Regions from separate parts of the Bradyrhizobium sp. WBOS07 genome, predicted to be linked through region 2. Evidence: riboswitches for the same ligand, from Rfam matches in the RefSeq annotation. Region 2 holds a riboswitch; the other holds the start of a gene.
The links. Region 2 has a riboswitch for S-adenosylmethionine ahead of DCM79_RS21880 (homoserine O-acetyltransferase). Riboswitches for the same ligand answer to the same signal wherever they lie in the genome.

Region 1 (14,285 bases), 2.8 Mb from region 2:
CTCGCCCGGCACGCCGCAGATCGCGGTGCCCTTCCAGATCCAGCGCGGCGGCGGATAGCGGATCCAGGCCTTGGCGTCGCTCTCGTACATGTACTCGACATGCACGCCGCCGATCCAGTTGGAGAGATAGTGATATTGCGCGGCCGCCACCGCCGGCGGCAGATGATCGATCCCGAGCTTCTTCAGGCCCGGCAGGAAGCGCTCCTGCTGTTGGCGGCGAAACACGCGGAAAACGAACTCGGCAGCGTCGGCGGTGCCGCGCCGCGTCACGACGGTGAGGATGAGCCCGGTGAAAAAAGCGTGATAGAGGTCGGCGACCGCGCGCCAGCGCTTCCATTGGGCTTCCTGCGCGGCGTCTACAGCGGCGGCCATGTTCGCTCCCGATCGTTGTTTCGATCGAGTGTGTCACCGCACCCCGCGGCAGGCAACATCACGCCCGTGCAGAGCGCCCTGCGCGATTGCCCGTCAATTCCGCATCACGAAGTTTGCGGCGGCGCCTTGGCCGCGCGCTCACGCTCGACCCGTTCGGTGACATCGCGCGCCATCGCCACGGATCCGAGGACGTTGCCGGCGGAATCCCGCACCAGGGCGAACGTCATCTCGATGTGGAGCTTGCGTCCGCTCTTGTGCAGCGCGCGGGTCAGCGTCGGCTTGCCCGCAAGCTTCATGCTGCCGCTGGCGAGCGCGGCCTCGAAGCCCTTCCAGTGCGCGGCGCGCAAATGCTCGGGAATGATCAGGTCGAGATTCTGGCCGAGCGCTTCCGCAGCGGAGAAGCCGAACAGGGCCGCCGCGGCACCGTTCCAGCGCATGATCGTTCCCGAGCGATCCGAATAGATCAGCGCATCCGCGACGCCTTCGGCGATCCTTGCATCGAGTTCGGATGGATTGGTCATGTGGTCACCTCGTAGCCCGGATGAAGCGCAGCGTAGTCCGGGATCGTGCCACAAGTGCAACCGCCCCGGATTTCGCTTCGCTCCATCCGGGCTACAGGATCGGGCTACACCCGAAAATGCTTCGATAGTTTGAGGCCCTGGGCCTGGTAGTTGGAACCGATACGCTGGCCGTACATCGCATCAGGACGGGCCAGCATCTTCTCGTAGACGAGACGGCCGACGATCTGGCCGTGCTCGAGGATGAACGGCACTTCGCGCGAGCGCACCTCCAGCACGGCGCGCGCGCCCTGTCCGCCGGCGCCGGCATAGCCGAAGCCGGGATCGAAGAATCCGGCGTAATGCACCCGAAACTCGCCGACCAGGGGATCGAACGGCACCATCTCCGCGGCGTAGTCGGGCGGCACCTGCACGGCTTCCTTGGAGGCGAGGATGTAGAACTCGCCGGGATCGAGGATCAGGCTGCCGTCGGGACGGGCCGACATCGGCTCCCAGAAATCCTCCACCGCGTAGCCGGAGCGGCGATCGACGTCGACGACGCCGGTGTGGCGCTTGGCGCGATAACCGACGAAGCCGCCCGCTTTCTCGCCGGACAGGTCGACTGAGACGGCAACGCCGCCGGAGAGATCGGCATCGTCGACATCGACCAGACGCTCGGCGGCGTGCAAGCCGTCGAGCTCGTCGGCGTTGAGGATGGCATCACCGGTGCGAAAGCGCACCTGGCTGAGGCGCGAGCCCTCGCGCACCAGCACCGGGAACGTCTTCGGGCTGATCTCGGCATAGAGCGGACCGTGATAGCCGGCGCCGATCATGTCGAAGCGGCGGGTGCCGTCGGCAATCACGCGGGTGAAGACGTCGAGCCGGCCGGTGGAGCTCTTGGGATTCGCGGCGGCGACGATCTCCGGCGGCAGCGCGAGGCTTTCCAGCAGCGGCACGATGTAGACGCAGTTGGTCTCCAGCACCGCGCCGTCGGCGAGGCTGAACTCGTGCAGCTTCAACTCGTCGATGCGCTCGGCCACGGTGGCGCCGGGGCCCGGCAGGAAGCTGGCGCGGACGCGATAGGCGATGTCGCCGAGACGCAGATCGAGGCTGGCCGGCTGGATCTGGCTCTCGACGAAGTCGTAGGCGGGCCGGATGAGCCCCGCCTCCGCCATCGCCGCGATCATGCGGTCGGGCAGGATACCATTGGCGTCGGGCGCGACCGTGAACGTCAACCGGGGGTCCTCATCAGGGGTCAGATGCATCCGGACATGCCGGAAATACAGGTCTTTTACGGCTATCCGATGGACGCCTTGACGGAAAGGGCATTGCCGAATATGAGCATCACTTATCCCGTGGTGATTTGAGCCGGCCGGCTTGCAGCCACGTTAAATAAGTCGCTAAACAGGCCGGGGACCTCTGTGATCCCGGCCCGTGGAGATATCCAGGCCGGTTTTTTTGTGACCGCTTTCGACGAGGCGGTCATGTCGGAGGTACCCTATGTCGAAGTCGACCGCCAACTACCGCCCCGAAACCCGCCTGGTTCATTCCGGCACCCTGCGCTCGCAATATGGCGAGACCTCGGAGGCGCTGTTCCTGACCCAGGGCTATGTCTACGACAGCGCCGAGCAATGCGAGGCGCGGTTCAAGGGCGAGGACCCCGGCTTCATCTATTCGCGCTATTCCAATCCCACCATCGCGATGTTCGAGCGCCGCATGATCGAGCTCGAAGGCGCCGAGGCCGCCCGCTCGGCGGCAACAGGCATGGCCGCGGTGACGACCGCGATCCTGGCGCCGCTCAAGGCCGGCGATCACGTCGTTGCCTCCCGCGCGCTGTTCGGCTCGTGCCTCTACGTCGTGCAGGACCTGTTGCCGCGCTACGGCATCGAGACCACGCTGGTCGACGGGCTCGATCTCGACCAATGGCAGCGCGCGCTGCGGCCCAACACCAAGACGTTCTTCCTGGAGAGCCCGACCAACCCGACACTCGACGTGCTCGACATTCCCGGGATCGCCGAGATCGCGCACAAGGGCGGTGCGCGGCTCGTCGTCGACAACGTGTTCGCAACCCCGATCTGGCAGAGCCCGCTCGCGCTCGGGGCCGACGTCGTGGTCTATTCCGCGACCAAGCACATCGACGGCCAGGGCCGCTGCCTCGGCGGCATCATCCTGTCCTCGGAAGCCTTCATCGCCGAGCACATCCACAATTTCATGCGCCAGACCGGGCCGTCGATCTCGCCGTTCAACGCCTGGGTCCTGCTCAAGGGCTTGGAGACGCTGGGCGTGCGGGTGCGCGCGCAGACCGAGACCGCTTCGCGCATCGCCGAGGTGCTGGCGAGCCACCCGAAGATTTCGCGGCTGGTCTATCCCGGCCGCGCCGATCATCCGCAGGCCGCACTGGTGAAAAAGCAGATGCGCGGCGGCTCGACCCTGGTCGGCTTCGAGGTCAAGGGCGGCAAGGCAGCCGCGTTCCGCGTGCTCAACGCGCTGAAGCTTGCGAGGATCTCAAACAATCTCGGCGATGCCAAGAGCCTCGTCACGCATCCGGCGACCACGACGCATCAGCGCCTGAAGCCGGAAGACCGCGCCGCGCTCGGCATCGGCGAAGGCTTCATTCGCTTCTCGGCAGGGCTCGAGCATGCCGACGATCTGATCGAGGACCTGACCGCGGCGCTGGAGAAGGCGTGAAGCGAGGCGAGGTCTCGTAGGGTGGATTAGCCGAAGGCGTAATCCACCTCTTCTGCATCCGCGGAGACAGACAGTGGTGGGTTACGGCTTCGCCTAACCCACCCTACGCACCCTCTCACATCGGCCGGTACGTCCGCACGTCGGCCGGCACGTTCACCCCGAGCTTGATCTGGCCGACCGAGCGGATGATGTCGTCGCCGAGCAGCTGGGCGAAGCAGGCATAGCCCCAATCGTTCATGTGCAGGCCGTCGGCGATCACGAAGCCCTCAACCGGAATGGCCTGCTTCTCGTGCCAGTCACGCATCACCTCGAAGCGCGGGAAGATTCCGACGTGACGGAGCTCGGCGACCTTGCTGAGCAGCTTCACCATCTTGCCGGCGCTCTCGGCGCGCTGGTTGACGGCCGGCGAATATTGCGGATCGACCAGCACGATGTCGGCGCCGCCCGCGGCCTGGATACGGCTGATGCCGTCCTCCACCATCTTGGCGGTTTCGCCGGGATCGAGATTGCGCAGCACGGCGTTGGTGCCGACCTGCCAGATCACGAGATCCGGATGCATGTCGATCACCTGCGTCTGAAGGCGCTTCATCATCTCGGGCGCGTCCTCGCCGCCGACACCGGCATTGATGACGCTGATGTCGGCGGTCGGATAGTGCCGGCGCAGCTGAGCGGCGAGACGATTGGGGTAATTGAACTCCGGCGAGCTCGCGCCGAATCCTTGAGTCGAGGACGAGCCGAACGCGACGATGACGACGGGCAGCCCGGCGACGAGCTTGCCCGCGACGTGCGGCAGCGAGCCCATCGCCTTCGAACCGCCCTTCGGCGGCTGGCAGGGCACGCGGTTGAAGATGTCGCTGGCAGATTTGGCGGCCTGCTTCACCTTGTCGATGGCGCGCGCCGTGATGCCGCGCTGCTCGGGCGAGGTCGCGGCGACGGCGGTCTGGGAGGGCGAGGCGGGAGCGATTTCAGCCGACTGCGCGGGGGCGGGTGTCGCCTGGACGGCCGGCGTCTGGGCATGCGATTGCGGGGCCGGCAGCAGCGACAGCAGCACTGCGGCTGCAGGCGCGGCCAGCCATGCCGTCAGGCAAAAAGGGCGGAGAGAACTCATTAACGCTAGACCTCAATTTTGCTGCTGGGCCGGCTCCCCACGGGCTGCGTCGATCACGAACTGTGCCAACGCCCGGCCAAGGCAATCATGGACCTGTTTCGCCAGCTCGGGCCCGCGGGACGGGCTGAACAGGTCGAACTGACCCTGGTCATTCCACTGCCGCATGATCGCGAAGCGATCGAACAGCGGAATGTCGTGCTCCTGCGCCACCACCCGCATGTTGTCGAGGTAAGGCGGCGCCGAGATCATGGTCTCCGTACGCGGGCTGTATTGCAAGTTCATCAAGACGACGTCAGCCCCTGCATTTTGCAGCGCAACAACCCCCTCGGTCACCGCGCTACGAAATTCGTCGGGATCGATGGATCGGATAGCATCCACGGTCCCGGTCTGCCAGATCACCAAAGTAGGCGCTTTTGCTTCCATCAGCTTAACGAAGGTGGACGCGGTCTCCTCTGCCGTCTTCTTGCTCTGTATTTCTACGGAGACGTGCACCACCTCGGACGCGGGCAGCTTCTCCTTGAGGATCGCCTCCATTCGCGCCGGATAGGAGCTGCTCTCCGAGGATGGAATCGTGGTCGAGCGGCTGCCGATGACCAGGATGTCGAGCGGCTTGCCGGCCTTGAGCGCATCGGCGACCTTTGTCAGCCGGCTTTCGCTGGTGAGCAGATAGGACGGCAGATCACAGGCTGCGGGCGCATTATTGGTGGCGGCAGGCACAGCATCGCCCGCGCGCGCCAGGGGCGCGGCGAGGCTACCGCATAGCAGGATCAGGCTCAGGAGAACCTTCGCCTTCATCAGCCCCCTCCCGCCAGATCGGCGTTGCCGACGGCGTTCTTGGTCTTCGTACCGCTCTTGTCAGCCACGCGCTTGTACCACGAAATCACCCAGGCTACGCCCCACATGATCAGCACCCCGGAGAGACTAATTAGCGCATGCATGGCCGCGCCGCCGGAGACTTCGGCGAGGATAAAATGGCCAGCAAAGGCCAGGAAGACGCCGAGGCAGAAGATCTCGAGGGAATGCTGCCCGCATAGAATCAATGGTCGCAGCCAGCGCGATTTCAAGCCCGGCCAGTCCCGGGGCAGGAAGCGCACGGTGAGCGCCGCCAGCGCCAGGAAATGCGTGAAGCGCAGCACGTCCAGATCGGTCTTGTTGATTGGATACATCCATTGCTCGACCAGCTTCGGCATGAACTGGGAGAGCTGCGGCACGTACCAGGTCAGCGTCACGTAGAACGACGCGATGAGATAGGCGATCGCCAGCCACATCGTGACCCGTGACGACAGAATGCGCGACATGCGGCGCGCCCCTCCAAGCGCGCACCATGCACCGAACACGAACAGCAATTGCCAGGCGAAGGGGTTGAAGGCCCAGAAGCCGTTCGGATACGCCGACAGATACAGATCATACTCCCAGGTCACCGCGTAGAGCACGACCGAGAGGGCGAGCGTGACGTCGGGCCGCCATTTCATCGACCACAGGATCAAGGGCAGCGCCAGCATCAGCACGATATAGAGCGGCAGCACGTCCATGTTAACGGGACGGAAGCGGAGCAGCAGCGCCTGCACGATGGTGACGTCGGGCTGCTTGAGGAAATCCATGATCCCCATCTCTTCGGTGTAGAGCGGGTTCTCGAAGCTGGTCGCGACGTAGGAGATCTCGGCGAGGAAGATCGTGAACAGGAAGACGTGGGCGACGTAGATCTGCCAGACCCGGCGCAGGATGCGCGCGGTGGCGATGACGACGCCGCTCTCCAGCATCGCCCTGCCGTAGACGAAGGCGGCGGTGTAGCCGGAGATGAAGATGAAGATCTCGGTGGCGTCGCTGAAGCCGTAATTGCGGATCGTGAACCAGGTCAGCACACTGGGCGGCAGATGGTCGATGAAGATCAGCCACAGCGCGAGCCCGCGGAACAGGTCGAGCCGGAGCTCGCGTTCGCCGATGGCGGGCAGCGTGATGGCCGGCGCCCTCGCGCGCGGCTTCGCCCCCTCGGATGCGGCAGTTCCCGTGATCGTCGATCCCGTCACTTGGTCGGCAATGGTCATCGGGGCGCAAAAACCTTCCGCAAATCGCGGCGTGTCAAGGAGTGTACCGGTCCGGTCGTCGCCCCACAAAGCGGCCGGGTGCCATGGGGGTTTGCCGGTGCCTTCCCTGGGGTGTCATTCCCTTCGAATTCTGGCGGGACGATGTCGCCAAAGCCGTCCGCGGCGTTTGGTTCCGGAGCCGGATTTCGCTATGGTAGCAGCCATGTACCGCGCCGTGACCCGCCACATCGAAGTGACCGTCGAGCCGAACTTTGTTCCGGAGCAGTCGTCGGCCGATCGCTCCCGCTACTTCTGGTCCTACACCATCGTCATCACCAATTCGGGTGAGGAGACCGTGCAGCTCAAGACGCGGCACTGGATCATCACCGACGCCTCCGGCCGCCAGCAGGAGGTGAAGGGCGAGGGCGTGGTCGGCGAGCAGCCGATCCTGGCCCCCGGCGAGCGCTTCGAATACACCTCGGGGGTCCCGCTCTCGACCGCCTCCGGCTTCATGACCGGTCGCTACCAGATGGTCAGCGAAAGCGGCGAGCGCTTCGAGATCGACGTGCCGGCGTTCTCGCTGGACAGCCCGGACAGCAAGCGCGTGTTGAATTAGGAGCCCGCCGTGTCCCGGACAAGCCGCAACGCGCAAGCGTTGCGGCGCAGAGCCGGGACCCAGGCGACACGGCACGATGCGGCGCCATGGGCCCCGGCTCTGCAGCGCACCGCACCGGACGATGCTTCGCATCGCCGGGGACGCTGCGCTCGCAATGACGGAGTATGAGGCGAGAGCTGGTTCTCCAATGACGCTGTCATTCCCCGCGAAGGCGGGGAATCCAGTACGCCGCGGCTTCTCGGATTGATCTCTGGCGTCTCTGGAATACTGGATCGCCCGCTTTCGCGGGCGATGACAGCGCGTGTTTGGCGACGGGCATGCCTTTTCGGCCTCGCGGCGCAAATTCGCCCGAGCTTTGCTTGCGTCTCCACCCTCTAAATCCAAGAGGGCACAGGGAAGGCCGGGTGCTGACAACGCACCCGCGGTCCGCTGCGCAAAATGCACACGCAGAAGAACCGCACAGCAGCATACAGGTGGTGCCGATCACTCGGCCTTCCCTGCGCGATGGTCGGACGGCTTATGCCGTGCTCTCCCGGGAGCCGAACTTTCCTTCTGGCCTCCCTCGCCCCGCGAATTGGATGATGCAGTCCGCCCGGTTGGGCTCGCTCGCACCTCCGCGGAAGCTTGACCGTAGCAACGACGGCCAGGACCACACGGTTTTGCCGTACGCACGGCCCGCCATGTCGCCGCAGTATTTCCAACACTGTCGACGGAGCCGGAAACTTACAGACGAGACAAAGCCTAGCAGCGCCGTTCGTCGCACGCGGGGTTCAGGCTCACAGGGACTACCCGCCCTGCCCGTCCCATCTCGTGCCGACGCTGCCGCGTCCACCGCAAGCCCGGCTCGCGATCAAGACGACCTCGAGATCGCCCCTCCTGGTTGAGCCGGGATGGACGACACATACGTCATTTCCGAATTTCGGTAAAGTGGAATATTTTTGACGAGCGGGATTGACAGAGGGCGACACAGGCACGGTGCGTAGCCCTGATGGAGCGCAGCGCAATCCGGGACGGTGCGAGATGCCGGGCGGGCGGCCCCGGATTACGCTTTCGCTCCATCCGGGCTACAAAAGCTAGCTGCCCAGATCCCGCGGGCTGAACGGCAGGTCGAGCACCTTCCATTCCTCGTACAGATTGGCGGGCAGCATCTTGTAAGGTTGACAGTTCTGAAGCGCGCTCGTTGCGGACTTCACGAGAGCGACCCCTTTTGCCGAGGGCGGGGCTTCGAGCAGGATCGGCTCGCGCGCCAGCGTGCCGTCGGTCGCGAACACCGTGCGCAGCTTGATGTGAACGTTGTCGGTCGGCGCAAGCCCGGCCGGCAATTTGGCACAGCTGCGCAAATGGCTGCGAAGCGCGGCAATGACCTCGGCCGGAAGCTTCGCGGCGATCGAGTCCGTGGCGCCGCCGCCATCGTCCTTGGGGCCGTCTTTCGACAGCGGCAGCGGCAATTCAGGCGGCAGCCCCAGCATGACGCCGTACCTGACGGTGACGTCAGGCTGCGGCGCCTGATAGGCCGGCGGCGGCGCGGCCTGTGGCTGTGGCGGCGGCATTGGCTGGGCCTGCGGCTGCGCGTTGGCCTCGCGCGGCTTCGGCGAAGGCTGTTGCTGCGGTTGCTGCGGTTGCTGCTGCGCCGGCCGTTGCGGTTCGGGCGTCGGCGATGCGGCCGGCTGCGGGGGCGCAGGCTTCGACGCCTCGGGGGCCTTGTCGGTGACATCCAGCTTCGGCAGCTTCAGATCGGAAAGCGGCTCCGGGGTCTTCTGCTTGACCTCTTCCTTGACGTTCTCGTCCGCTCTGGCCTCCTCCTGCTTCACCTCCTCGGGCGTGACGATGTCCACCGTGACGGTTTCGGGCGGCGTCGCGCGGAACGGATGGACTTCGCTGATCAGAATGATCAGCGCCACCAGCGTCAGATGGGCGATCGCCGACGCAGCAACGTCCGTCCGTATGATTGTCCGCAGTTCCATCGCCAGATCTTGGATTGCCGCCCTGCTGTTAGCATACCGCGGTCTCCCCTCAATCCCATTTCGGGGCGAAGCCGAAGTCGGTCAGGCGGCCCTTCGGGCTGGCGAGCGCGGCGATCTGGCTCATCTCGTCGTCCGACAGTTCGAAATCGAAGATCTCGATGTTTTCGGACAGGCGCTCGATGCGCGAGGTGCGCGGGATCGCAGCGACATTCTGTTGCACCAGCCAGCGCAGGCAGACCTGCGCCGGCGTCTTGTGGTGGGCGCGCCCGATCTCGGCCAGCGTCTGGTCGGTCTTGATGCGCCCCTTGGCGATCGGGCTGTAGGCGACCAGGGCAAGGCCATGCTGGTCGCAGGCCGCCCTCACCTTCGCCTGGTCGAGATAAGGGTGGAATTCGACCTGGTTGCAGACGAGCGGCTCGGGCGAGGCCGCCACAGCCTGTTCGATCAGCGCCACCGTGAAATTGGAGACGCCGATGTGGCGGGTCAGGCCCATCGTCTTCGCATGCGACAGCGCGCCGAGCGTCTCTGCCAGCGGCACGTGCGAATTGGGCCAGTGCAGCAGCAACAGATCGACGGAGGGAAGCCGCAAGCGCGCCAGGCTCTCCTTGACCGAGCGCTCGAGATCGTGAGGCGCGAAATGGTTGGTCCAGACCTTGGTGGTGAGGAAGACGTCGTCGCGCCGCACGCCCGAGGCGCGCAGGCCGTCGCCGATCTCCCGTTCATTGTCATAGACCTGCGCGGTGTCGATGTGGCGATAGCCGAGCCGCAACGCCTGCTCGACCACGCGCGCGGCAAGCCTTCCACTCAGCTCCCAGGTCCCGAGCCCGATTGCCGGGATTCGTGCGCCATTGGCCTCGACGAACAGCATGAGGATTCCTCTTCAGTTGCGGCAGCCCCAAACGCCATCAGAGGCCATTATGGACCCGGCCCAGGACGCTGCCAACGGAAGCCGTGGCAGTTCGGCGGGATATTTGGCGCAACACTAACGGGAGGTTCGCGTCAACGCTGGTCGGTCCGTCAGGCCGTCACGTCAGGCTTTGGCAAGCGCCTGAAATACCGTTTCCGGGGCGTGCGCGATCACCGCGAGCAGCGCGCGGGCCGGCCCCCGCGGAGCCCGCTTGCCCTGCTCCCAGTTGCGGATGGTCTCGACGGGAACGCCGAGCTTGGCGGCGAACTCCATCTGGGTCAGGCAGGCGCGGCGGCGCAAATCGCGCACCGCGAGCGAAGAGGTGTCGGCGGGCGCGGCTGGGGTCGTGGGCTCGACCGCAGACGGCTGGACCGGAAATTCCTGTCCGTCCCGCAACTCGACGACCCGTCCGTCCGCCTTCAGCCGCAACCGCATGTCCAGTCCCCCAAGCGCCGGCGATGATGCGGCAGGTCGCTTAAGTTCGGATTAAAGATGATGGCGCGCCCCGGACGCTGCGCAGCAGCGCTAAGCGCCGCAGCGCGGCCGGGACACAAGAGTGAGGGCACCCGCGCTGCCTACTCCGTCATTGCGAGGAGCTCTTGCGACGAAGCAATCCAGACTGCCCCCGCGGGAGAGACTCTGGATTGCTTCGCTGCGCTCGCAATGACGTGGAGAGAGCGGGGCTCAAACCGCCCCCTATCTCAACCCGAACCAGAGCGTTGCGATGCCGAGGAAGGAGAAGAAGCCGACGACGTCGGTCACCGTGGTGACGAAGGTGCCGGAGGCCACCGCCGGATCGGCCCTGACACGTTCGAGCGCCATCGGGATCAGGATGCCGCCGAGCGCGCCGGCGATGAGGTTGCAGACCATCGCAAGGCCGATGACGATGCCAAGGCCCGGAAGCTTGAACCAGGCCACCGCGGCGATGCCCGTGATCACCGCGAAGGCGAGGCCGTTGACGAGGCCGACGAGGGCCTCGCGCATCACCACGCGCCAGGCATTGGAGGCGCCGAGCTCGCGCGTCGCCAGCGCGCGCACCGCCACCGTCATGGTCTGGGTGGCGGCATTGCCGCCCTGGCTCGCCACGATCGGTGCCAGCACGGCGAGCGCCACCATCTTCTCGAGCTGGCCCTCGAACAGGCCGAGCACGGAGGACGCCAGGAACGCGGTGGCAAGATTGACCAGCAGCCAGTTGAAACGGGCGCGGGCGATGGTGAGGAACGTGTCCGACAGCTCTTCGTCGCTGGTGACGCCGCCGAGCGCCTTGAGGTCCTCGTCGGCCTCCTCCTCGATGACGTCGACGACGTCGTCGACGGTGATGACGCCGACCAGGCGATCCTGGGTGTCGAGCACGGGGGCTGCGACCAGATTGTACTTGCCGAACATGCGCGCAACCTCTTCCTGGTCCTCCAGGACGGAGACGCGGCGGCGATCCTCGTCGGTCAGCTCGGTCAGCGCGATCGGCCGGCGCGCCCGCAACAGCACGTCGAGGGGGACTGCGCCCTGCCAATGCTGGTCCTTGTCGACGACATAGATCTCGTAGAAGCGGTCGGGCAGATCAGGCGTCTCGCGCATGTAGTCGATCGCCTGGCCCACGGTGAAATCCTGGGGCACCGCGATGAACTCGGTCTGCATGCGGCGGCCGGCGGAGTTCTCCGGATAGAGCAGGCTGCGCTCGAGCGCGACGCGCTCCTTCAGCGGCAGCTTCTCGAGGATCTCCTCCTGGTCCGCGGCATCGAGGGTTTCCAGCAGCTCGACCGCGTCGTCGGATTCGAGCTCGCGGACGCCCTCGGCAACCGTCTCCGGCGGCAGCTCGTCCAGGATCTCCTCGCGGACGGCCTCGTCGACCTCGTTCAGCGCGGAGAAGTCGAAGTCGGCCCCGGTGAGCTCGACCAGGCGGACACGGTCGTCGGGCTCCAGGGCGCCGATCAGATCGCCGAGATCGGCCTCGTGCAGCTCGGCGACGCAGGCGCGCAGCGATGCGCTGTCGCCGGCCTCGATGGCCCGGGCAATCTCTTCGACGAATTCGTGCCTGATATCGCCATCTTCATTGCGCATCGGCACGTGGTCGAGTACCGAATCCGCAGCGGGCGGGGCAACGTCCATATGTTCATCCATGGCGCGCCTCGCCGGTTGACAGGTTGGAACCAGTGGTCTGAGCTGATGGTTCAGGCAATACCCACAAGGCAACTGCGAGCGCAATGACAAAGATGCTTCGACTGAGGTGGACTTCGATGTCGCTCGGCGCGGCCGTTGCGGCGCTCGCCGGCATCGCTGCGGCTGATGCCGCCGAGTGCCCGCGCAAGGACGCGCTCGGCACCTCCCGCGTGCTGAGCGTCGATGCCAGGACGACGCCGCGCGTGGGCCTGAAGAGCTTTCCGAAGACGCTGCAGCTGGCCGATCGCGAGGTCGTGCTGACCTTCGACGACGGACCGTTCCCGCCGACGACGTCGAAAGTGCTGGCGGCCCTGGCGCAGGAGTGCGTGCGCGCGACCTTCTTCCTGATCGGCCAGCATGCCGCCGAATATCCCGACATGGTCAAGCGCATCGCCCGCGAGGGCCACACCGTCGGCCATCACTCCTTCTCGCATCCATTTATGGGGCGTATTCCGTTCGAGAAGGCCGTGGCTGACATCGACCGGGGCATCGCCGCAGACGAAATGGCGCTGCGCGGAGTTTCGACGACCACACCTTCGACGCCGTTCTTCCGCTTTCCCTATTTCGAGTCGACCCAGGCACAGCTCGACCTGCTTCAGTCGCGCGGGATCGTTGTGTTCGGGGCCGATCTGTGGGCCAGCGACTGGGAGGAGATGACGCCGGAGCAGCAATTGAAGCTCGTCACCGAACGTCTCGCCGCGAGCGGCAAGGGCATCATCCTGTTCCATGACAACAAGACACGCACGGCCGCAATGATGCCGGCCTTCCTGCGATATCTGCGCGAGAACGGCTACCGGATCGTGCATATCGTACCATCGGGCACGCCACAGAAGAGCGCCGATGCGCGCTGATGCCGGAATGTCACGCTGGCGCAAAATGGGGTGATTTGGGTCCTATTAACACTCTGTTCATGCTACCCCCTGAAAATGGATGAGGACGTCGCCATGGGAAGGGTTCTTCGCGCCTGAACCGTTTCCTGCCGTCTCCGACCTACTATGGCGGCCATCGCGGATGAGGGCAGACGGGGTTCATGATCGGAAGTAGCGTTGTTGTGCGGACGCGATCGTGGATCGTCCTTTGCCTCAGTGGTTTTCTCGGTGGTTTCCTTGGCTGTTCGGCCGTCGGATCGCCGGCGCTCGCAGCCGACTGTCCGGGCCATCCGGACGCGCTCGGGACCTCCCGCACCCTCGTGGTCGATCCGCGCGAACATCCGCGCATCGGCACCATGCAGTACCGCGAGACGCTGCCGCTGAAGGACCACGAGGTCGTCCTCACCTTCGACGACGGTCCCCTGCCGAAATATTCCAACCAGGTGCTCAAGATCCTGGCCGACGAGTGCATCAAGGCGACCTTCTTCATCGTCGGTCAGCAGGCCAAGGCGAACCCCGATGGCGTGCGCAAGCTGATCGCGGCGGGCCATACTGTCGGCACCCACAGCATGGACCATCCGCTGACGTTCGACCGGATGCCAAACGAGAAGTTCGAGCCGGAGATCAACGGCGGCATCGAGTGGACCTCGGCCGCGATGACCGATCCGTCCCAGCTCGCCCCGTTCTTCCGCATCCCCGGCCTGATGCGCGCCGACGGCGTCGAGAATTACCTGATCTCGCGCGGCATCCAGATCTGGAGCGCCGACTTCCCGGCCGACGACTGGCGCCATGTCTCGTCCGACCGCGTCTATCAGCTCGCGATGCAGCGGCTGGAGGCCAAGGGCAAGGGCATCCTGCTGCTGCACGACATCCAGGCCCGCACCGTGGCGGCGCTGCCGAAGATCATCCGCGACCTCAAGGCGCGCGGCTATCGCATCGTGCACGTGGTGCCGGCGACTGCCGAGCGGCCCGCAACGCCGACCCAGGCGGTGGAGTGGCTGCTGCATCCGCCGACCGAGACCGTGCCGATCGCCCGCTGGCCGGCTGTCCCGCACTTCGTGTTCGCCGAGACCAGGACGCTTC
Region 2 (14,285 bases):
TCTCGTCGGCCAGACGCTTGCGATCGGACAGGCGCGGCTGAAGGTGGTCAAGCGCATCGTCCGCTGCCCCGCCACCAATGTGGACCCGGTGACGGCCAAGCGCGATCTCGAGATCCCGCCGACGCTCTCGCGCCATCTCGGCCACATGGACTGCGGCATCTATGCCGAGGTGATCGAAGGCGGCGAGATCGGCGTGGGCGATGCGGTTGCGGTGGAAGAGCCGAAGCTGCTGTGAGCTTCGTAGGGTGGGTTAGCCGTAGGCGTAACCCACCACTGTCTGTCACCGCAGAAACAGAAGCGGCGGGTTACGCCAGCGGACCGCGCTTCGCGCGGACCGCCAGCTAACCCACCCTACGCTCGTCACCTCAATTCGGCATCACATACGCATAGATCTTCCCGCGCGAGACCGGCGCCTCGCGAACGCGGTTGCCGTTGTTGCCGGAGATCATGATCGGATTGCCCTGCGCATCGATGCCGGTGACGATGCCGACATGGCCGCCGCGGCGACCGCGCGACATCACCGCGATGGCGCCGACCTGCGGACCGGAGACGCGCGTGCCGTAATGGGCGAAGGAGTTCGCCATGTCCGAGCCGGTGCCGCGATGACCGGTCTTCTCCAGCACCATGTTCATGAAGCGCGCGCACCAAAGGCTGCCGCGCCCGGTCGGATTGCCGCCGACGTAACGGCGCGCTTCCGACACCAGGGAGCCGCCGCCGAAGCCACCACTGCTCGTGGCCTCACTCGCCATGCCGCCGCTCGCGCTCAGCGCCGCTCGACGGCTTGCGCGCGTGACCATTCGACCGCCGCCGGTGATGATCGTTCCACCATTGCCGCTCATGGCGACGCCGGGGCTATTGGTGTTCGGATCATAGCTGGCAAAAGTGTTGCCGAATCCGCTCGCCTGCAACTGCGCCGCGCTGCGCTCGAAGCGCGAGCTGCGTGCATGATGCCGGAAATGATGATGTCTGGCGTGGTGCACGTGAGCGTGCCGCTCTGCGCTATGACGATGATGCGGCCGCGCTGAGGCCGGAGAAACGAACGCGGCAACCGCCGCAAGGAAAATCGCCAGCGCAACAACACAACGCGACAGGCGAGACGCAAACAACTCAAACATTCTTCATCCTTCGTTGACACCCCACTTCCCGCCGGCCCGTGCAAGAGCCGACATCCGTCCGGCCGTTAAGCCGCCCGATGTGGCGAGAAAAAGACGCGGGTAGCCCGCGTATAGCTGCGATGATTTTGTGCCGACACTGGTCGATGCTGCCGCATTGCGGACAACAGCATTAACTGCGATCCTGCAAAGACGGCTTGAACAGAGGGAAACGGTTAATGCCCCACGCCAAGACCAGGGACGACATCCGCATCTATTTCGAAGAGGCGGGCCAGGGAACGCCGATCATTTTTCTGCACGAGTTCGCGGCCGACTACACCAATTGGGAGCCGCAGATGCGCTACTTCTCGCGCGGCCACCGCTGCATCACCTATTCGGCACGCGGCTACACGCCGTCTGACGTGCCCGAGGGCGAGGTCTACAGCTACACGCATTTCTACGGCGATGCGCTCGCGGTGCTCGATCATCTCGGAATCGAGCGCGCGCATCTCGTCGGCCTATCGATGGGCGCCTACTCGTCGCTCCAAATCGGATTGAACGCGCCGCAGCGCGCGCTGTCGATGACGCTGGCCGGCGTCGGCTCGGGTTCGGAGCTGGAGAATTTGGCGGCCTGGCGCCAGCAGTGCCGCGCCAATGCCGAGCAGTTCGAGACGCTGGGCTCCGCCGAGGTCGCCAAAGTCACGCGCGAGGCACCGAGCCGGATTCCCTTCCTGGTGAAGGATCCGCGCGGCCACGCCGATTTCTATGCCGCGCTGGCACGTCACGACGCCAAGGGTTCGGCGCGCACGATGCGCGGCTTCCAGGGCGGCCGTCCCTCGATCTACACGATGACGGATGCGATCAGGAAGGCGACGACGCCGGCACTGATCATCTGCGGCGACGAGGACGATCCGTGCGTTGGCCCGAGCCTGTTCCTGAAGAAGCACCTTCCCGCAGCGGGGCTGGCGATGTTTCCGAAGTCAGGCCACGTGCTCAATCTCGAAGAGCCCGCGCTGTTCAATGAAAGCGTCGAGCGGTTCGTGACGCTGGTGGAAGCGGGGCGCTGGCCGGCGCGGGATCCGCGCTCGCTGGCGGCGCATTAAGGCGACGGCGCAGCAAAACGCTCCGTCTCGTAGCTCGGATGGAGCGCAAGCGTAATCCGGGATTCTCGAGGGCGGCGCGACCAGCCCCGGATTGCGCTCCGCTCCATCCGGGCTACGGGAAACTATTTCCCCGCCCCCCGGCTCAGCAGAAACACGGCCTGCTCGCCGAACATGTTCCACACCCACCAGGGCAGGTTCAGCGGCACCGGCCGGCCGTAGAGATCGAGCGCAACCGAGCGCTCCATCTTGACGTTGATCTCGTCGCAGAGCTGCACGAAGTCCTTGATGGTGCAGAAATGGATGTTGGCGGTGTCGTACCAGGTCGCCGGCAGGTTCTCGGTGCGCGGCATGTGGCCGCCGACCAGGAGCTGGAGCCGCATCTTCCAGAAGCCGAAATTCGGGAACGAGACGATGGCTCTTCGGCCGATGCGCAGCAAATTCTCCAGCACCACCCGCGGCTGCCGCGTCGCCTGCAGCGTCTGCGACAGGATCACGTAGTCGAAGGCGTCGTCGGGATAATTGACGAGGTCGGTGTCGGCATCGCCCTGCACCACCGCAAGACCCTTGGCGACGCAGCGGTTGACGCCCTCGCGCGACAGCTCGATGCCGCGGCCGTCGATGCCGCGCGTCTCCAGCAGCTGCAACAAATCGCCCTCGCCGCAGCCGACATCGAGCACCTTCGAGCCCGGCTTGACCATCTCGGCGACCAGGAGGTGATCGGCGCGAAACTGGCCGGACTGCCCCGCCGCAAGGCCGCCGAGCGGCAGCACTTCCTGTACAGACATCGCTAGCCGTCCTTCTTGCCGGTGAGCCCGCGCGCCTTGCCGGCCGATTGCAGGAAGGCGCGGGAGATGTCGAAGAATTCGGGCACGTCGAGCAGGAAGGCGTCGTGTCCGCGATCGGTCTCGATCTCCGCGAACGACACCCGCGCGCTCGATGCGTTCAGAGCATGCACCAGCGCGCGCGATTCCGAGGTCGGAAACAGCCAGTCGCTGGTGAAGGAGACGACGCAGAAGCGGGTCTTGATGTCAGCGAACGCTTTCGCCAGCACGCCGCCATGGTCGGCAGCGATGTCGAAATAGTCCATCGCGCGCGTCAGATAGAGATAGGAATTGGCGTCGAAGCGCTCGACGAAGGAGGACCCCTGGTAGCGCAGATAGGATTCGACCTGGAAGTCGGCGTCGAACGAGAAAGTCGGCAGCTCGCGGTCCTGCATGCGACGGCCGAACTTGCGATGCAAGGCCGCGTCCGAGAGATAGGTGATGTGCGCCGCCATGCGCGCCACCGCGAGCCCGCGATGCGGGTGGATGCCGTGATCGGCATAGCCGCCGCCGTGCCAATCGGGATCGGCCATCACGGCCTGGCGGCCGAGCTCGTGGAAGGCGATGTTCTGCGCTGAGTGCCGCGTCGCGCAGGCGATCGCCAGCGCGGAGAACACGCGGGCAGGATAGGCCGCGGTCCATTGCAGCACCTGCATGCCGCCCATCGAGCCGCCGACGACCGCGAACAGCGTGTCGATGCCGAGCCGGTCGATCAGCATGGCCTGCGCGCGCACCATGTCGGGGATGGTGATGACAGGGAAATCCAGGCCCCAGACCTTGCCGGTGGCGGGATTGATCGACGCCGGCCCGGTCGAGCCCATGCAGCCGCCGATCACGTTGGAGCAGATGATGAAGTAGTGCTTGGGGTCGATGGGCCGACCGGGGCCAACCAGCGTCTCCCACCAGCCCGGCTTGCCGGTGACGGGATGGACGTTGGCGACATGCTGATCGCCGGTCAGGGCATGGCAGATCAGGACCGCGTTGGAGCGATCGGCGTTGAGCTCGCCATAGGTCTGGTAGGCGATCTGGAACGGGCTGAGATCGACGCCGCAATCGAGCCGCAGCGGCTGCTCGGCGCCGAAATGCGCGACCTGCGAGCTCGGATGATCCACCTCATGCGACCGCTCGTCGGCGCTGATCGCAGGACTCGGTATCGACTTGACGCCACCCATCTGACCATCGACCTCGTTTGCGATCAAACGCTGATCGCCACTTGCATCAGGCCATGAAAAACCCGGCCTGAACGATAGGTTCGGCCGGGATCGGAAGCGTCCCCGGCCTGTTTAGCGAGTTTTTTAACGTGGCTGCAAGCCGGCCGGCTCAAATGACCACGGAACGGGCAAAAGCTACCGTCTTGGGCGGTTTTCGTCAAGTCGCGGCCCGGATCGGCTCAATTCGCCTCTGCCGCCTCGCCCGGAAAGGACGTCATTTCTCTTTGCTTTCGCCGCCCCGACTGCCTAATCAGGACATTCCCCATTCGAAAACGATCGACAGCCAGACATGTCCCAACGTCCGCCCGCGCCGCCATCGCTGCAGGAACTGCGCAAGGAGATCGACGCGATCGACGAGGGCATGCATCGCCTGCTTATGCAGCGCGGCGACATCATCGACCGGCTGATCCAGGTGAAGCAGACCCAGGAGGTGGGCTCGGCGTTCCGTCCGGCGCGCGAGGCCTCGATGATGCGCGAGCTCGTGCAGCGTCATCGCGGCATCCTGCCGCTCGACACGGTCGAGAGCATCTGGCGCGTCATCATCTCGACCTTCACCTATGTGCAGGCGCCGTTCTCCGTGCATGCCGACATCTCGGCCAGCGAGGCGGCGATGCGCGATTCCGTGCGCTTCAATTTCGGCTTCACCGTGCCCTACGTCGCGCATTTCAGCGCGCAGGCCGCGGTCGAGGCGGTGGCGAAATCCAAGGGCGATTTGGCCATGGTCTCGGCCACGTCCAGCCGCACGCCGTGGTGGCTGGAGCTGGAAGCGGACGGCGCGCCGAAGATCATCGCGCGGATGCCCTTCATCGAACGCGCCGACCATCCCGCCGCATTGCCGGTCTTCGCGATCTCGCGCGTCGCCGACAGCGCTTTGGTGACCGAGGTCGAGACCTTCAGCGTCCGCGTCTCCGGCTGGAACGCCGAGGTCGCGCGCGCGCTGTCGCCGTTGGCCGAGATCGTGGCGGTCCCCGATACCGCCTTCGACGGCGCGGCGCTGCTGGTCTCGGTCACGAGCGCGACCAGCATCGACAAAATCAGGGCTGCCCTGATCGAGGCGGGGGCCTCCGTGCGCTCCGTGGCCCTCGTCGGCAGCCACGCAACGCGCTATACGGTGCCCCCGACCGGGGCGAAATCGTAAACCGCGCGCCACGCCCTGCCATTTTCGGAGTTCAAGATGTCCCGCCCCGTGCCGAATCCCGGCATTCTCGATATTGCGCCCTATACGCCCGGCAAGAGCCCGGTCGCCGAACCGGGCCGCAAGGTGTTCAAGCTGTCCGCCAACGAGACGCCGTTCGGGCCCTCGCCCAAGGCGATCGAGGCGTTCAAGCGCGTGGCGGACCACCTGGAAGACTACCCGGAAGGCACCTCGCGCGTGCTGCGCGAGGCGATCGGCCGCTCCTTCGGGCTCGACCCCAACCGCATCATCTGCGGCGCCGGCTCGGACGAGATCCTCAATCTGCTTGCCCACACCTATCTGAGCCACGGCGACGAGGCGATCTCCACCACGCACGGCTTCCTGGTCTACCCGATCGCGACCATGGCGGTCGGCGCCAAGAACGTGATCGCGCAGGAGAAGGATCTCACCTGCGACGTCGACGCCATCCTCAAGGCGGTGACGCCGAAGACCAAGCTGGTCTGGCTCGCCAACCCCAACAACCCGACCGGCACTTACATCCCGTTCGACGAAGTCAAGCGGCTGCGCGCCGGCCTGCCTTCGCACGTGCTGCTGGTGCTGGATGCCGCCTATTGCGACTACGTCTCGCGCAACGACTACGAGATGGGGATCGAGCTCGTCGCCACCACCGAGAACACGGTGGTGACCCACACCTTCTCCAAGATCCACGGCCTCGCTGCGCTCCGCATCGGCTGGATGTTCGGCCCCGAGCACATCATCGACGCCGTCAACCGCATCCGCGGTCCCTTCAACGTTTCGACGCCGGCGATGTATGCCGCGGTCGCCGCGATCGAGGACACCGCGCATCAGGCGATGTCGAAGCAGTTCACCGAGACCTGGCGCAACTGGCTGACCGAGGAGATCGGCAGGCTCGGATTGAAGGTGACGCCGAGCGTCGCCAATTTCGTGCTGATCCATTTCCCGACCGACAAGGGCAGGACCGCCGACGACGCCGACGCCTTCCTCACCAGGCGCGGCCTCGTGCTGCGCGGCCTGAAGAACTACGGCCTGCCGCATTCGCTGCGCATGACCATCGGCACCGAGGAGGCCAACCGCCTCGTGGTCGACGGCTTGCGCGACTTCATGGCCGGCAAATGAGCGAGCAGGCGCATTTCCAGCGCATCGCGCTGATCGGCTTCGGCCTGATCGGCGGCTCGATCGCGCGCGCTGCGAAGCTCCAGGGCCTGGCCGGCGAGATCGTCACCACCGCGCGTTCGGAGAAGACGCGCGCGCGTGTGATGGAGCTTGGTATCGTCGACAAGGTGGTGGCGACCAATGCGGAAGCGGTAAAGGATGCCGATCTCGTCATCCTCTGCATTCCCGTCGGCGCCTGCGGGCCGGTGGCGCAGGAGATTGCCGCGCATCTGAAGCCCGGCGCTGTTGTCTCCGACGTCGGCTCGGTGAAGGGCGCGATCGTCAGGGACATGGCGCCACATCTGCCGAAGACCGTTCATTTCGTGCCGGCGCACCCGGTGGCGGGCACCGAGCATTCGGGGCCGGATTCAGGTTTCGCCGAGCTCTTCATCAACCGCTGGTGCATCCTGACCCCGCCCGAAGGCGTCGATGCCGCGGCGACCGACCGCCTGCGCGCGTTCTGGGCGGCGATGGGCGCCAAGGTCGAGGTGATGACGCCGGATCATCACGATCTCGTGCTCGCCATCACCAGCCATTTGCCGCATCTGATCGCCTACACCATCGTCGGCACCGCCGACGAGCTGGCACAGGTGACGGAGTCGGAGGTCATCAAGTTCTCCGCCGGTGGCTTCCGCGATTTCACCCGCATCGCGGCCTCCGACCCGACGATGTGGCGCGACGTCTTCCTCGCCAACAAGGAGGCCGTGCTGGAGATGCTCGGCACCTTCACCGAGGATCTCGCCAAGCTCACGCGCGCGATCCGTCGCGGCGACGGCGAGGCGCTGTTTGATCACTTCACCCGCACCCGCGCCATCCGCCGCGGCATCGTCGAGATCGGCCAGGATTCGGCTGCGCCGGATTTCGGCCGGCCGCTTGCGGCGCTGAAGAAGCCGTAGCTTAGGCCGTCATTCCGGGGCGCCCGAAGGGCGAGCCCGGAATCCATCGGCCACAGCGCACGCGGTGAAATGGATTCCGGGTTCGATGCTGCGCATCGCCCCGGAATGACGAGACTGAAAATTATCAATACAGCGGCGGGATCTGGCCGACCTTGACCGGGCCGAGCAGCACGGCGCCGTCGACGAATTTCAGCGGGAAGCTGCGCGCCTTCTTGCCTTCGAGCGTGCTCTCGGTACCGATCGAGTTGATGCCGGCGGCGACACCGGCATTGGCGTTCTGCTTGATGACCTTGCCGAGGCCCGGAACGGCGCGATCGAGCGCGCCGAACAGATTGGTGAGGTCCTGCGACTTCACGCCGGGCGCGACGCGGTCGAGCGTTGCCTGCGGCACGCCCTCCTCCAGCATCTTCTCGATGCCGAGCGCGGGGATCACGCGTTCGAGGCCCGTCACCGTCATCTGCAATTCGCCGTCGAGCCGGCCGTTGGCCGAAAGGCCGAGCGTGCCGGCCGCAACCGCGATCATCTCGCCCTGCTGGATCCGCGACTGCACGATCTCGATGTGACCGCCGGCCGCCTGCATCTCGCGAAAACGCTGCGGCCACGGCTTTGGCGTGAGATCGGAGAGGCCGGTGACCCTGGCGCGCGTGTCCGCCTCGAACGGCTCGGCGAGCAGGGGATGAACGCCCTGAATGCTGCCCTGCGCGACGTGAAGCACGGTTTCGAGCACGGGATGATCGGCCGGCGAGCCGTCGGCAAGGCGGCCGTGCAGCTCGACCTGCTTGGCGCGCGCGAGCGGCACCTGCACGCTGCCGTCGAGGCGGTTGAGCGAGGGATCGTCGAACACGATGGAGGCGCGGTCCGGCACCGAGGGCAGGCCGACCACGCTGCTGCGGCCCTTGCTCCAGTTCACCACGAAGGTGTTTTGCGTGACGCCGTCGGTCAGCGTCGCGGGTGCGGAGAATTCGGCGATCACGAGCTTGGGATCGTAGACCTGGGCAACGACCAGGATGTTGTCGAGCTTGGCCGTGAACGGCGTCTTGCTTGCGTTCTGCGACACCAGGGACACGCTGGCGCCGGAGCACTGGATCTCGAAGCGGAACGGGAAGCCGGCGATCGAGCGCTTGGCGCAATCATAGATGCGGCCGGACTTGGCCTCCTGCGCCCGCCAGGCGTCTGCAGCCGTTTCGGCCCGCGAAGCCGCATAGAACCAGAAGCAGCTCCACGCGACGGCGAGGATCACGACGAGAATGGGTGCGACGAAAAGGCCCCAACGGGAGCGGCGGCCTGCGGCAACGGTCATATTGGACATGCGGCGACCCTTTGATCCCAGATTCAGGCAAATGTAAGCGTGGTGCGGCTGCGGCGAAAGGCGGAGAATTCGCTTCGCTTCGGCACATGGTTCTGGTAGCCGTGCCCGAAATGTCGGAAATCACCCTCCCCTCCGTCACCACCGCCAAAGGCGACCTCTGGGTGTTCGGCTACGGTTCGCTGATGTGGCGGCCGGGCTTCGACTTCGAGGAGCGCGTCCCGGCGCGGCTGGTCGGCGAGCATCGCGCGCTCTGCGTCTATTCCTTCGTGCATCGCGGCACGCCGGAGAAGCCGGGCCTGGTGCTCGGGCTCGATCGCGGCGGCGCCTGCCGCGGCATCGCCTTCCGCGTCGCTGAAAAGAACCGCACCGAGGTCGTCGCTTACTTGCGCGCGCGCGAGCAGGTCACCTCGGTCTATCGCGAGGTGATGCGTTCGGTGTGGCTGGAGAACGACGCGCGCCAGCGCGTCTCCGCGCTCACCTATGTCGTCGACCGCGGCCATGCGCAATATGCCGGCCGTCTCTCGCTCGCCGAGCAGCACCGCCATGTCCTTCAGGGCCATGGCCAGTCGGGTGTCAACCGCGACTATGTCACCGCGACGGTGAAGGCGATCGAAGCCGAAGGCTTTCGCGACGCGCAGCTGCACCAGCTTGCATTGATGCTGCATGGCGACGCGCATTCCCTGCACGCGGCTCAAAACGAAGACCGCGAAAGCCGCTAGCCCGTCGGCGCGTAGCTCGGCGCCGAGCCGATCAATTGCTCCTGCTCCTTGCGGCCAGCTTCGACGAGGCGGCCGGTCGCATCCTCGATGGCCGTCTGCACGCGGGAGAGAAATTCGTCCTTCGGCAGGCCCGGCGGCAACGGATCGAGGAACTCCACCACGAGCGTGCCGGGATAGCGCATGAAGGTGCGGCGGGGCCAGAACAAGCCGGAATTGAGCGCGACCGGCAGGCACGGCACGCCGCAGGACGAATAGATCTGCGCAAAGCCGGTCTTGTAATCCGGCGGCGCGCCGGGCGCGCGGCGCGTGCCTTCCGGAAAGATCACGAGTTGCCGGCCGCTGCGCACCGCCTCGCGCGCCCGCCGGGTCATGTCCAGGAGCGCCTTCACGCCGGCATTGCGATCGATCGCGATCATGCCGGTCTTGACCAGGAACTGGCCGAACACTGGGATCTGCATCAGCTGACGCTTGAGGATGAAGATCGGGCGGTCGAAGAAGCCCGGCAGCACGAAGGTCTCCCAGAACGACTGGTGCTTCGCCACGATCACCAACGGCCCCTGCGGAATCTTCTCCGTCCCCCGGAATTCCACCTTGATGTTGCAGACCACCCGCATCAGGACCAGCGTCGCCTTCGCCCACCATTCGGCGACCGTCAGCATGGCGCGTGGCGGCAATGCGAAGGTCGGCAGCGCCACGATCGCGAGGCATACCAGCACGGCGTAGAACAGCACGTTGAACACGAGCGAGCGCAGGAAAATCAGGAACATCGACGGTCCATCAATTTGCCGGTCAATTGGCGTCTCAAATTGGCATGTCAATTGGCTTGGGCGGTGGCGGGCCGCTTTAGCTGCCGGCCTGCAGGCTGCTCCGATATCTCGGGCCAAAGGTCAATCCCGAAATCCTCCAGCCGCACCCTGACCTCGGCCGCGAGGTACTTGACATATTCCGACAGCAGCAGCCGCAAGGTGGACGGCGAGGTCCACCACGGCTCCTCGCGCCATTTTTCGCCGACCACCGCGAACGGGATCAGCGCCGTCTGCGGCATCGCGTGCGAGAATTCCACCAGCGCGCGCGGCATGTGGTAGTTCGACGTGACCACGATCAGCGACTTGAAGCGGCGCCCTTCGGCCCAGCGCCGCGCCTCCGCCGCGTTGCCGCGGGTCGAGAGCGCGGTGCGGTCGAGATCGACGCAACAGGTCATGAAGGACTGGTTCTCCGGCAACGTCCTGGAGATGTCGTTCGCCGTCGAGGTCGGGTGCACGCCGGAGATCAACAGTCGTCTGCCGTAACCGGCGGCGAGCAGCGCCATCGCATCCGAGACCCGCGAGGAGCCGCCGGTCAGGACCACGATGCCGTCAGCCTTCCGGCTCGGTGCGATCTCGGCGCCGCGCAATTGCGACAGGAACGCGACGAAGCCCGCCGCGGCGCCGACGAAGGCGAGCGCAATCGTCGACACGATTGCCGCGCGCAGCCAGCCGCGCGGCAGTTTCGGCGATCGATCGTCGGTCGGCGAGGTCATGCGATGTCGGTGATCCCTTCCCTGACTGATTTTAGGATGTTTTGAGGCGAAGTGGAGTCCGGTATCTCAACCCTAGTCGACGTCGTTCAAGGTCGCGAACAGCGTCTGGCGCGAGGCCACCGCGGTGATGGCGCCGATCAGCACGGCCTGGACCGCAAGCACGATGTAGCCGGATGGCCGCAGCGAGAAGGTGCCGAGCAGCGCGGCGAACTGGTCGCCGACGGGGGTACCGGAAAACCAGCCGGCGATCGACTCGGAGAGGCCGAACACCAGCATGGCGGCGCCGCCGCCGATCACGCCGCCCTCGAGCCCCAGCCGGAGGAAATGACGCAGGAAGTGATTGGCGATGTAACGGTCGCCGGCGCCGACGAAGTGCAGCACCTCGACGATCGGGCGGTTCGCTGCCATGGCGCCGCGGGTCGCGAACGAGACGGAGATGATCGTGGCGACAATGACGAGCGCGAGGATGCCGAGGCCGGCGAGCACGGTGGCATTGGTCATCGAGCGCATGCGCTCGATCCAGGCGCGATGATCGTCGACGCTGGCGCCCGGCGCGACCTGGTTCACCCGAGCGCGCAGAGCCTCGAGATCGAGCGGCGTACCGGGTTGCACGCGCGCGATGATCATGCGCGGCACCGGCAGATCGTCCATCGACAGCCCGGTGCCGAGCCAGGGTTCGAGCAGCTTGCCGCTCTCCTCCTTGCTGAACGGCTTGACCTCGACGACGCCGGCTTGCGCGCGCATCGCCTCCGTCACCGCTGCGGTGTCGCGTTCGAGATCGCGCCCGGTTTGCGGACGAACCTGGATGGTGATCTCGCTCGCGACGTCCGACTGCCATTCCGCGGCGGAGGCGCTGACCAGCAGCACGGTGCCCGTGGCCATCGACGCGAGGAAGGTCATGATGGCGACGACGGCGACCAGGGCCCGGCCTTGGATCGAGGCGCGCGGCACGATCGGCGACATGTTGCGCGCCTTGGCCGGCAGCTGCGGACGTTCCTGCCCGAGGTCGACCAGCACGCCGCGCTCGTCGGTCCTACTCATAGACGTGCAACCGTCCCTGGTGCAGCACCAGCCGCCGCGCCTCATACTGGTCCATCAGGCCGATGTCGTGGGTCGCGATGATGACGGCGGTGCCCGATTTGTTGAGCTCGATGAAGAGCCGCAACAGGCGACGTCCGAGCGTCGGATCGACGCTGCCGGTCGGCTCGTCCGCGAGCAGCAGCTGCGGCCGCGAGATCACGGCGCGCGCGATCGCCGCGCGCTGTTTCTCGCCGCCCGACAGGATCGGCGGCAGCGCGTCCATGCGGTCGCCAAGCCCGACCCAGCGCAACAGGTCGATCACCTCCTTGCGGTAGCTCGACTCGCTGCGGCCCATGACGCGGAACGGCAGCGCGACGTTCTCATAGGTCGTCATGTGATCGAGCAGGCGGAAATCCTGCAGCACGATGCCGATGCGCTTGCGCAAGTCCGCGATCTCGTCCTTGCCGAGCTGCGAGATGTCGTGGCCGAACAGATTGACGAGGCCCCGCGTCGGCCGGTGCGACAGGAACAACAGGCGCAGCAGCGAGGTCTTGCCGGCGCCCGACGGGCCGGTGAGGAACTGGAACGAATGCGCCGGGATCTGGAAGCTGAGGTCGCGCAGGATCTCCGGCCCCAGGCCGTAACGCAATCCGACATTTTCGAACCGAACCAAGTTCAGCTCCGTTCGAGAGGGGGCGCGGGTCGCGTGGCTGCGCTCCGCCAGCGCGATCAACGGGTTTTGCCGCCGTTATGGTTTCCGGTTCGTTAACGGTCGGCCAGTAGCATATTGGCAGCATCCTGGCCGCCCGGTTCTTCCGGCGGGGTCATGGTCAAGACCTCGCTCAATCCTGGTTCATGCATCAAGGCTCGTCCATGCATATCGTCTGCCCCCATTGTATGACATCCTACGCCATCAAGCTCGCGAGCCTTGGGGCGAACGGACGGGCGGTCCGCTGTTCCCGCTGCAAGGAGACCTGGATCGCCCATGCCGAGGATGCCATCGAGGAGGCGTCCGTCCCGGCCATGGCGGCAGCCAGCCAGGCTGATGACCAGTCCGACCTCGCCGAGCAGTGGAATTCCTATGCCACGGACGACAGCGCCACCGATGCGCCTGTCGTCGACAGCCCCTCGATCGCCAGTGACTGGCCCGAGGAAGAAGCCAAGGAAACCGAGGACGAGTGGTCGGCGGCGGCCCGCGAGGCCGAGCAAGAGGTCGCCGGCGCGCAGCACCATTCCTGGTTCCGCGGCCTGTTCCGCCGCCGCGGTGCGCGGGTCAGCCGCCCCGCGGCCACTGCTGCGCCGCGAAAATCCTATTTCGGCCTGCCGACCGCCTGTGCCGCCATGGGCGCGCTGGTGCTGGCGCTGGTGATCTGGCGCGGCGACATGGTGCGGCTGCTGCCGCAGACGGCGGCATTCTACAAGCTGGTCGGGCTCGAGGTGAACCTGCGGGGCCTCGCCTTCAAGGACGTAAAGCTGTCCAGCGAGACCGTGGACGGTAAGCAGGTGTTGGTGATCGAGGGCATGATCGTCGGCGAGGGCAAGAAGCCGCTCGACATCCCGCGGCTGCGCTTTGCCGTGCGCGACGCCCAGGGAGCGGAGATCTACGCCTGGAATACGGTGCTGGAGCAGACCGTGCTGCGGCCCGGCGAGCGCGCCTTCTTCCGCTCGCGGCTCGCCTCGCCGCCGCCGGAGGGCCGCAATATCGACGTCCGCTTCTTCAACCGGCGCGACATTGCCGGCGGCAGCGTATAATCAGCCTCGCAAGCCCGCGCGGAGTTGATCCCAAGGTTCCTCTCATGCCGAAAATCCTGATCGCCGACGACGAGGATTCGATGCGCACGCTGGTGGCGCGCGCCATTGCCATGGACGGCCACGAGACCGTCACCGCGCAAGACGGCGCCGAGGCGCTGGAGATCCTGAGCCGCGAGGACGGCGCCTTCGACCTGTTGCTCACCGACATCCAGATGCCCGTCATGGACGGCATCGCGCTGGCGCTGTCCGCCGCGCGCGACTTTCCCGATCTGACCATCTTGCTGATGACCGGCTTTGCCGACCAGCGCGAGCGCGCCTCGAACCTCAACGCGCTGGTGCACGACGTCGTGACAAAGCCGTTCTCGGTCGCCGACATCCGCACCGCCGTGGCGGACGCACTGGCGGCGAAGAAGGGGTGAGGCGACGCTGCGCCCTCCGCGCTGCTGTCATGCCCCGGCTTGACCGGGGCATCCAGTACGCTGCAGCGGATGTGGTAAGAGGCAAGCCCTTCGACGCTTGGCTCTGGAATACTGGAT

Region 1: linked by a shared signal. The riboswitch ahead of DCM79_RS02980 (O-succinylhomoserine sulfhydrylase) and the one ahead of DCM79_RS21880 (homoserine O-acetyltransferase) in region 2 are both predicted to bind S-adenosylmethionine.

The regions. Positions count from the first base shown of each region.
Region 1 covers NZ_CP029008.1:623,837-638,121, forward strand. The annotation lists gene DCM79_RS02965 (hypothetical protein) at 1-372, opposite strand, end outside; gene DCM79_RS02970 (PAS domain S-box protein) at 477-893, opposite strand; gene DCM79_RS02975 (2'-deoxycytidine 5'-triphosphate deaminase) at 998-2,134, opposite strand; SAM riboswitch at 2,215-2,294, shown strand; gene DCM79_RS02980 (O-succinylhomoserine sulfhydrylase) at 2,370-3,557, shown strand; gene DCM79_RS02985 (SGNH/GDSL hydrolase family protein) at 3,673-4,665, opposite strand; gene DCM79_RS02990 (SGNH/GDSL hydrolase family protein) at 4,678-5,460, opposite strand; gene DCM79_RS02995 (OpgC domain-containing protein) at 5,460-6,710, opposite strand; gene apaG (Co2+/Mg2+ efflux protein ApaG) at 6,913-7,305, shown strand; gene DCM79_RS03005 (hypothetical protein) at 8,379-9,269, opposite strand; gene DCM79_RS03010 (aldo/keto reductase) at 9,319-10,137, opposite strand; gene DCM79_RS03015 (DNA-binding transcriptional regulator) at 10,300-10,617, opposite strand; gene mgtE (magnesium transporter) at 10,873-12,294, opposite strand; gene DCM79_RS03025 (polysaccharide deacetylase family protein) at 12,411-13,184, shown strand; gene DCM79_RS03030 (polysaccharide deacetylase family protein) at 13,364-14,285, shown strand, end outside.
Region 2 covers NZ_CP029008.1:4,577,486-4,591,770, reverse strand. The annotation lists gene DCM79_RS21900 (MOSC domain-containing protein) at 1-235, shown strand, start outside; gene DCM79_RS21895 (TIGR02594 family protein) at 366-1,115, opposite strand; gene DCM79_RS21890 (alpha/beta fold hydrolase) at 1,331-2,194, shown strand; gene metW (methionine biosynthesis protein MetW) at 2,317-2,979, opposite strand; gene DCM79_RS21880 (homoserine O-acetyltransferase) at 2,982-4,187, opposite strand; SAM riboswitch at 4,278-4,357, opposite strand; gene DCM79_RS21875 (chorismate mutase) at 4,516-5,364, shown strand; gene DCM79_RS21870 (histidinol-phosphate transaminase) at 5,401-6,498, shown strand; gene DCM79_RS21865 (prephenate/arogenate dehydrogenase family protein) at 6,495-7,430, shown strand; gene DCM79_RS21860 (DUF2125 domain-containing protein) at 7,555-8,739, opposite strand; gene DCM79_RS21855 (gamma-glutamylcyclotransferase) at 8,850-9,458, shown strand; gene DCM79_RS21850 (1-acyl-sn-glycerol-3-phosphate acyltransferase) at 9,455-10,225, opposite strand; gene DCM79_RS21845 (YdcF family protein) at 10,273-10,977, opposite strand; gene DCM79_RS21840 (ABC transporter permease) at 11,050-12,018, opposite strand; gene ftsE (cell division ATP-binding protein FtsE) at 12,011-12,670, opposite strand; gene DCM79_RS21830 (MJ0042-type zinc finger domain-containing protein) at 12,871-13,749, shown strand; gene DCM79_RS21825 (response regulator) at 13,794-14,168, shown strand.